Linked DNA regions of Tistrella mobilis. The protein of the gene in region 1 interacts with the protein of each later gene in a pairwise test. Links are inferred from orthologs where the notes say so. Each region holds a gene or a part of one and is shown on either strand. Other genes may lie near its edges.

Evidence for each region.
Region 2: the proteins of gyrA (region 1) and gyrB interact in binary tests that used the Escherichia coli proteins (3 or more experiments, as listed by UniProt). The link is inferred for Tistrella mobilis from one-to-one orthologs.

The regions. Positions count from the first base shown.
Region 1 is NZ_CP121017.1:2,200,925-2,204,753, forward strand. Bases 314-3,829 are described here. They hold gyrA (DNA gyrase subunit A), read left to right. Parts: upstream 314-692; coding sequence 693-3,629; downstream 3,630-3,829. Other genes in these bases: P7L68_RS15745 (organic hydroperoxide resistance protein), read left to right, coding at 314-433; coaD (pantetheine-phosphate adenylyltransferase), read left to right, coding at 3,651-3,829. Outside these bases: more of P7L68_RS15745, read left to right, coding at 20-313. UniProt on the Escherichia coli protein: A type II topoisomerase that negatively supercoils closed circular double-stranded (ds) DNA in an ATP-dependent manner to maintain chromosomes in an underwound state.
Region 2 is NZ_CP121017.1:3,741-7,200, forward strand. Bases 92-3,238 are described here. They hold gyrB (DNA topoisomerase (ATP-hydrolyzing) subunit B), read left to right. Parts: upstream 92-486; coding sequence 487-2,991; downstream 2,992-3,238. Other genes in these bases: recF (DNA replication/repair protein RecF), read left to right, coding at 92-473; P7L68_RS05680 (hypothetical protein), read left to right, coding at 2,995-3,238. Outside these bases: more of recF, read left to right, coding at 1-91; more of P7L68_RS05680, read left to right, coding at 3,239-3,261; P7L68_RS05685 (hypothetical protein), read left to right, coding at 3,303-3,460. UniProt on the Escherichia coli protein: DNA gyrase negatively supercoils closed circular double-stranded DNA in an ATP-dependent manner to maintain chromosomes in an underwound state.

The DNA.
Region 1 (3,829 bases):
TCAGCCAAGGAGACAGGCCATGCAGATCCTCTACACCGCCAATGCCACCGCCACCGGCGGCCGTGATGGCCGCGCCGCCAGCGATGACGGCCGCATCGACCTGCCGCTCGCCATGCCGGCAGCACTGGGCGGCAACGGCAAGGGCACCAATCCCGAACAGCTGTTCGCAGCCGGTTACGCCGCCTGCTTCCTGTCGGCGCTGAAGCTGGTCGCCGGGCAGAAGGGCGTGAAGCTGGGCAATGACGCCCAGGTCGCGGCCGCCGTCTCCATCGGCAAGGACGACACCGGCTTCGGCCTGGCCGTCACCCTGACTGTGAGCCTGCCGGGTGTGGATGCCGCTGCGGCGCACGCGCTGGTCGAAGCCGCGCATCAGGTGTGCCCTTATTCCAAGGCAACCCGCGGCAATATCGAGGTTGAGCTGACGGTCGCCTGAGGCGTCTGCGGCCCCTGCATCCGCCCGGAATGCGGGGGCCGGCCGGCGTGGTTGTTCGGCGGCGCAAAATTGGTTAGCTTCGGGGACGATTTCACGACCGGCCGGTGACGCACGGGATATCCGAGCGGCCCGGCCGATGCGTGTAAGCCTTCGACTGATCGCCCGCCGACGCCGCGCCCCCGCGTTTCGACGGCAGGCGTCGCCCTCTTTTCCGGCGCCGCTTTGATGGCGGCACCGGTTCAAGTTCCGGGATCGCACCTTGTCCGACACGCCCGTTCCGCCCATCGCTTCCGATATCGCTCCGGTCACGATCGAAGACGAGATGCGGCGCTCGTACCTCGATTACGCGATGAGCGTGATCGTGGCACGTGCGCTGCCCGACGTCCGCGACGGCCTGAAGCCCGTGCACCGGCGGATCCTGTTCTCGATGCACGAGAGCGGTTACGAGTGGAACAAGCCGTTCCGCAAATCGGCGCGCGTGGTCGGCGACGTCATGGGTAAGTACCACCCCCATGGCGACAGCGCGATCTACGACACCATGGTCCGCATGGCGCAGGATTTCTCCATGCGCCTGACGCTGATCGACGGCCAGGGTAACTTCGGCTCCATGGACGGCGATCCCCCGGCGGCCATGCGTTATACCGAGGCGCGCCTGACCAAGGCCGCCAGCACCCTCCTGTCGGATCTCGACAAGGAGACGGTGGACTTCCAGAACAACTACGACGACACGACCCGCGAGCCGACGGTTCTGCCCGCCCGGTTCCCGAACCTGCTCGTCAACGGCGCGGGCGGCATCGCCGTCGGCATGGCGACCAACATCCCGACCCATAATCTGGGCGAGGTGATCGACGCGGCCATCGCGATGGTCAACAACCCCGAGATTACCGATCTTGAACTGCTGCGAATCGTGCCGGGCCCCGATTTTCCGACCGGCGGCATCATCGTGGGCCGAGGCGGCAGCCGCGAGGCGTTGCTGACCGGCCGCGGCTCGGTGCTGCTGCGCGGCAAGGTCGAAGTCGAGGAGATCCGCAAGGATCGTATGGCGATCATCGTTCGCGAGATCCCCTATCAGGTCAACAAGGCCCGGATGATCGAGCGCATCGCCGAGGCGGTGCGCGAGCGCAAGATCGAGGGTGTGGCCGATCTGCGCGATGAAAGCGACCGGGACGGCGTGCGGGTGGTGGTCGAGCTGAAGCGTGATGCCACGGCGGAAGTGGTCGTGAACCAGCTCTACCGTTTCACGCCGCTGCAGACCTCGTTCGGCGTCAACATGCTGGCGCTGAACGGCGGCAAGCCCGAGATGATGACGCTCCGCGACATGCTTCAGGCCTTCCTGGAGTTCCGCGAGGAGGTCATCACCCGGCGGACGATCTATGAGCTGCGCAAGGCGCGCGAGCGGGCGCATGTGTTGATGGGCCTGGGCGTCGCGGTCGTGAACCTCGACCCGGTGGTGGAGCTGATCAAGGCCTCGCCCGACAGCGCCTCTGCCCGCGATGCGCTGATGGACCGGCCCTGGCCGGCCGGCGATATCGCGCCTTATATCGCGCTGGTGGGCGAGCCCGACCGCAGCGTGGTCGATGGCATGTACCGGCTTTCCGAAGCCCAGGCCCGCGCGATCCTGGATCTGCGCCTGCATCGCCTGACCGGGCTTGAGCGTGAGCGCATCGGCGCCGAACTGCGTGAGATCTGCGACAGAATCCTGGAATTCCTTCGCATCCTCAATGATCGCGCCCGCATGCTCGAAGTGCTGCGCGAGGAGCTGATCGAGGTCCGGGACGAGTTTGCAACGCCCCGCCGTACCGTGATCGAGGAATCCGAGTTCGACTACAATGTCGAGGACCTGATCGAACGCGAGGAGATGGTCGTCACGGTCACCCATGGCGGCTACATCAAGCGCGTGCCGCTGTCGACCTATCGGGCCCAGCGGCGTGGCGGCAAGGGCCGGTCTTCGATGGCGGTGCGCGACGAGGATTTCGTCTCGCAGATCTTCGTGCTCAACAGCCATGCCGCGGTGCTGTTCTTCTCCACCGCCGGTCAGGTCTACAAGCTGAAGGTCTGGCAGCTGCCGGCGGGCACGCCGCAGAGCCGCGGCAAGGCCATGGTCAACCTGCTGCCGCTGAAGGAAGGCGAGGTCATCGCCACCCTGATGCCGCTGCCCGACGATCCCGACATGCCCGAGATCGCCGAGGTCGACGAGGCCGCAGCCGACGAGGCGGCGGAGGAGGCGGCCGAGGCGCTGGACGCCATCGCCGATGGCGACGCCTATGTGATGTTCGCGACCGCCAGGGGCAATGTCCGCCGCAACCGTCTGGCCGATTTCGTCAATGTGATGAGCAACGGCAAGATCGCCATCCGTCTGGGCGAGGGCGACCGTCTGGTCGGCGTGCTGCCGTGCAACGGCGGCGACGACGTGGTGCTCGCCAGCCGGGCCGGTAAGGCGATCCGCTTTCCCGTTGGGGCGGTGCGGCTGTTCAAGAGCCGCACCTCGGACGGTGTGCGCGGCATCTCGCTGACCGGCAGCGACGAAGTGGTGTCGATGTCGATCATCCGCCATCGCGAGGTGGATGTTGATACGCGCGACAATTATCTGCGCTTCGCCAACGCCAAGCGTCGCTGGCTGGCGCAGCTGAAGGCGTTGGAGACCGGCACCTCGGCCGTGGTCGACGGAGAAGAGGCGGCACCGGTCGAAACCGGCGACCTGCCGAAGGACGAGGCGGAACTCGCAGCCCGCTACGGTCTGGATCTTGAGACCGCCCAGCGGCTGGAAGCGGAGGAAGAGTTCCTGCTGGCCGTGACCGCCCGCGGCTATGGCAAGCGCACCTCGGCCTATGAATATCGCACAACCAATCGTGGCGGTTCGGGCATCGTGAACATGACCACCGGCGCCCGGAACGGCCATATCGTGGCCTGCTTCCCGGTGGCACAGGGCGAACAGATCATGCTGGTGACCGATGGCGGCCAGCTGATCCGGACGCCGGTTGCCGATATCCGTATCGCCGGCCGCGACACCATGGGCGTGATCGTGTTCAAGACCGCCCAGGACGAAAAGGTGGTCTCGGCGGCCCGGTTGAGCGAGACCGCGGAAGAAGAACAGAACGGCGCCGGCGAGGCCAATGCTGATGGCGAAGCCGGTGACGAGGGGGAGCAGGACGCGACGGTGACGACCGATCTTCGCGGAGACGAAGACGAGGCGTAAGCCGGCGCGGGTGGAGACCCAGTGGAGGACCAGGCATTGAGCGGCAAGGGCATCTATCCGGGGACATTCGACCCGGTGACCAACGGGCATATGGACATCATCCGACGCAGCCTCAGGGTGGTGGACAAGCTCGTGGTGGCCGTGGCGGCCAACCCCGGCAAGGGACCGATGTTTTCTCTTGAGGAGCGGGTGAGCCTGGT
Region 2 (3,460 bases), 2.2 Mb from region 1 along the record:
CCGCCCTTGCGGTGGAAGACGGGCTGGCCCGACGGCTGGCCGAAAACCGGGGGATCGATGCCGAGACCGGGACGACCCGGGCCGGTGTCCATCGCACGGATCTGGCCGTGACCCACGAGGGCAACGGCATGCCGGCGGCGCGCTGCTCCACCGGCGAACAGAAGGCGCTGCTGCTGGCCCTGGTGCTGGCGGTGGCACGGCTGAAACGGACGGTGGAAGGATCGGCGCCGATCCTGCTGCTGGATGAAGTTGCAGCCCATCTCGATGCCGAGCGACGCGACGCGCTGTATGACGTGCTCGTTTCGCTTGGCGCCCAGGCCTGGCTTACCGGCACCGACCGCCCGCTCTTCGCCGGGCTCGGCGGCGGACGGGCGCAGTTCGTGCGGATCACCGATGCCTCGGCGATCCGCGACCAGATCGTCGACCCTGCCGGCACTTCCCTGCCGGCGGCGGACGACCATGACCGAGGATGATGGAACCGGTTCGATGACAGAGCAGCCCGCACACTCCCCGTCCGAGACTGCCATCGCAGCCACGTCCTATGGCGCCGATTCGATCAAGGTGCTGCGCGGCCTGGATGCCGTGCGCAAGCGTCCCGGCATGTATATCGGCGATACCGACGACGGCTCGGGCCTGCACCACATGGTCTACGAGGTGGTCGACAATGCCATCGACGAGGCACTGGCCGGCTGGTGCGATACCGTCGATGTGGTGTTGAACCCGGACGGGTCGGTGACCGTGCGCGATAACGGCCGCGGCATCCCGGTTGATATCCACGAGGAAGAGGGTGTGTCGGCGGCCGAGGTCATCATGACCCAGCTGCATGCCGGCGGTAAGTTCGACCAGAACTCCTATAAGGTCTCGGGCGGTCTGCACGGCGTCGGCGTGTCGGTGGTGAATGCGCTGTCGGAATGGCTGGAGCTGCGCATCTGGCGGGCGGGCAACGAGCATTTCATGCGGTTCCGCATGGGCAATGCCGAGGCTCCGCTTGAAATCGTCGGGCCCTCCGGCGACCGGACCGGCAGCGAAATCACTTTCCTGCCGTCGACCGACATCTTCACCAGGACCGAATTCGACGCGGCGACCCTTGAACGGCGCCTGCGTGAGCTGGCCTTCCTGAACTCCGGCGTGACGATCGAGTTCACCGACCTGCGGGCGGAGACACCGGCGGTCCATCGCATGCATTACGAGGGCGGTATCGAAGCCTTCGTGCGCTATCTGGACCGCAGCAAGTCGCCGCTGCACTCGCTGCCGATCACCGTGTCGGGTGAGCGCAGCGGGATCACGGTCGAAGTATCGATGCAGTGGAACGACAGCTATCACGAGAATGTTCTCTGCTTCACCAACAACATCCCGCAGCGGGACGGCGGCACCCATCTGGCCGGTTTCCGTGCGGCGCTGACCCGCACGATCAACGCTTATGCGGCGTCTTCCGGCCTTGCCAAGCGCGAGAAAGTTGCGATCTCGGGCGAGGATGCGCGCGAGGGTCTGACCTGCGTTCTGTCGGTGAAGGTGCCGGACCCGAAATTCTCGTCCCAGACCAAGGACAAGCTGGTCAGTTCCGAAGTGAAGCCGGCGGTTGAGAATCTGGTGGGCGAGCGTCTGGACCAGTGGTTCGAGGAACACCCGCAGGACGCCAAGGCGATCGTCGGCAAGGTGGTCGAGGCGGCGGTGGCGCGCGAGGCGGCACGCAAGGCCCGCGAACTCACCCGGCGCAAGAGCGCGCTCGATATCACCAGCCTGCCCGGCAAGCTGGCCGACTGTCAGGAGCGCGACCCCGCCAAGTCCGAAATCTTCCTGGTCGAGGGTGATTCGGCAGGCGGCTCCGCCAAGCAGGGCCGCAATCGTGCCAATCAGGCGATCCTGCCGCTGCGCGGCAAGATCCTGAACGTGGAGCGCGCCCGCTTCGACAAGATGCTGAGCTCGGCCGAAATCGGCACGCTGATCTCGGCGCTGGGCTGCGGCATCGGCCGGGACGACTTCGATCCCGACAAGCTGCGCTACCACAAGATCATCATCATGACCGACGCGGACGTGGACGGCAGCCATATCCGCACCCTGCTGCTCACCTTCTTCTATCGCCAGATGCCCGAGCTGATCAAACGCGGCCATCTGTTCATCGCCCAGCCGCCGCTCTACCGCATCAAGCGCGGGTCGAGCGAGGTGTATCTGAAGGGCGAGCTGGAGCTAGAGAACCACCTGATCGCCCAGGCGCTGGAGGACACCGTTCTCACCCTGGCCTCGGGTGCCCAGCATGCCGGCGGTGACCTGCGGGTGATCGTGGAGCGCTCACGCGATGTCGCCAACCAGCTGAAGGCCATCGCACGGCGTGCGCCGCTCTGGCTGCTGGAAGAAGCGGCCCTCGCCGGCGCGCTTTCCGAGGCTGCCTTTGCCGACCGGGCGGCGGCGGAACGCGCCGGTACCGTCCTGGTCAGTCGGCTGGATGCCCGTGCCAACGAGCATGATCGCGGCTGGTCCTTCGCGGTCGAGACCGGTGCCGCGGAAGGCGAGATCGGCCCCTCGGCCGGTGCCGGCCGGGCGGGCGAGGTGCGGCGGATCCGGGTGCGCCGCGAGCTGCGCGGCATGCAGGAAAGCTATGCCATCGATGCCAGCCTCTCGCGTGGCGGCGAGGCGCGGCTGATCAGCCGTCATCTGGCCGAACTGGGCCCGGTCTTCGACGGCGTTGCCACGATCGCCTTCGACAAGGGGCGCGAGGTGCGGGTCGTCGCCCCGCGTGATCTCTTCGAGGCGGTGCTGGAGGCCGGGCGTCGCGGCATTCAGGTGCAGCGCTATAAGGGGCTGGGCGAGATGAACGCCGACCAGCTGTGGGAGACCACCATGGATCCCAACAGCCGCACCCTGCTTCAGGTTCGGATCAATCACGCCGACGAGGCGGATGAAATCTTCACCACCCTGATGGGCGATGTGGTGGAGCCGCGCCGCAACTTCATTCAGGACAACGCGCTGAACGTTTCCAACCTGGACGTGTGATCTATGGCCGATGATGCTCTGCAGGGACGGCAGTCATTCAAGGACGCACTGCTGATCCTTGCAGAAGCATCGCGGAAACTGGAAGCGCAAGGGGTTGCGCGGCCGATCCTGGTGGGTGGAGCAGCTGTAGAATTCTATACGGCTGCACGCTTCATTTCGGGCGATTTTGATATCGTTACTCCCAGCCAGGATAAACTCGAAGCGGTCTTGCGCGACTCGGCTTTGAAACGCCACGCGATGGGACGCATGGATTGCAAAATTACGCGTTGAATATTGGTATAGAGGTGGTTGGTTCACGTCTCCTGGACGGCATGGGATCGATCGACCATGTTTCGCGGATCGAATTTGAGCCGGGGTTTTATGTCGATTTTATCGGAGTGGAAGATCTGATTGCTGACCGGGTGGCGCAGGCTGATGCGACGTCTCGGTTGGATCGCGATCGCCTGGAGCAGGCGATCGTGCTGTTCAA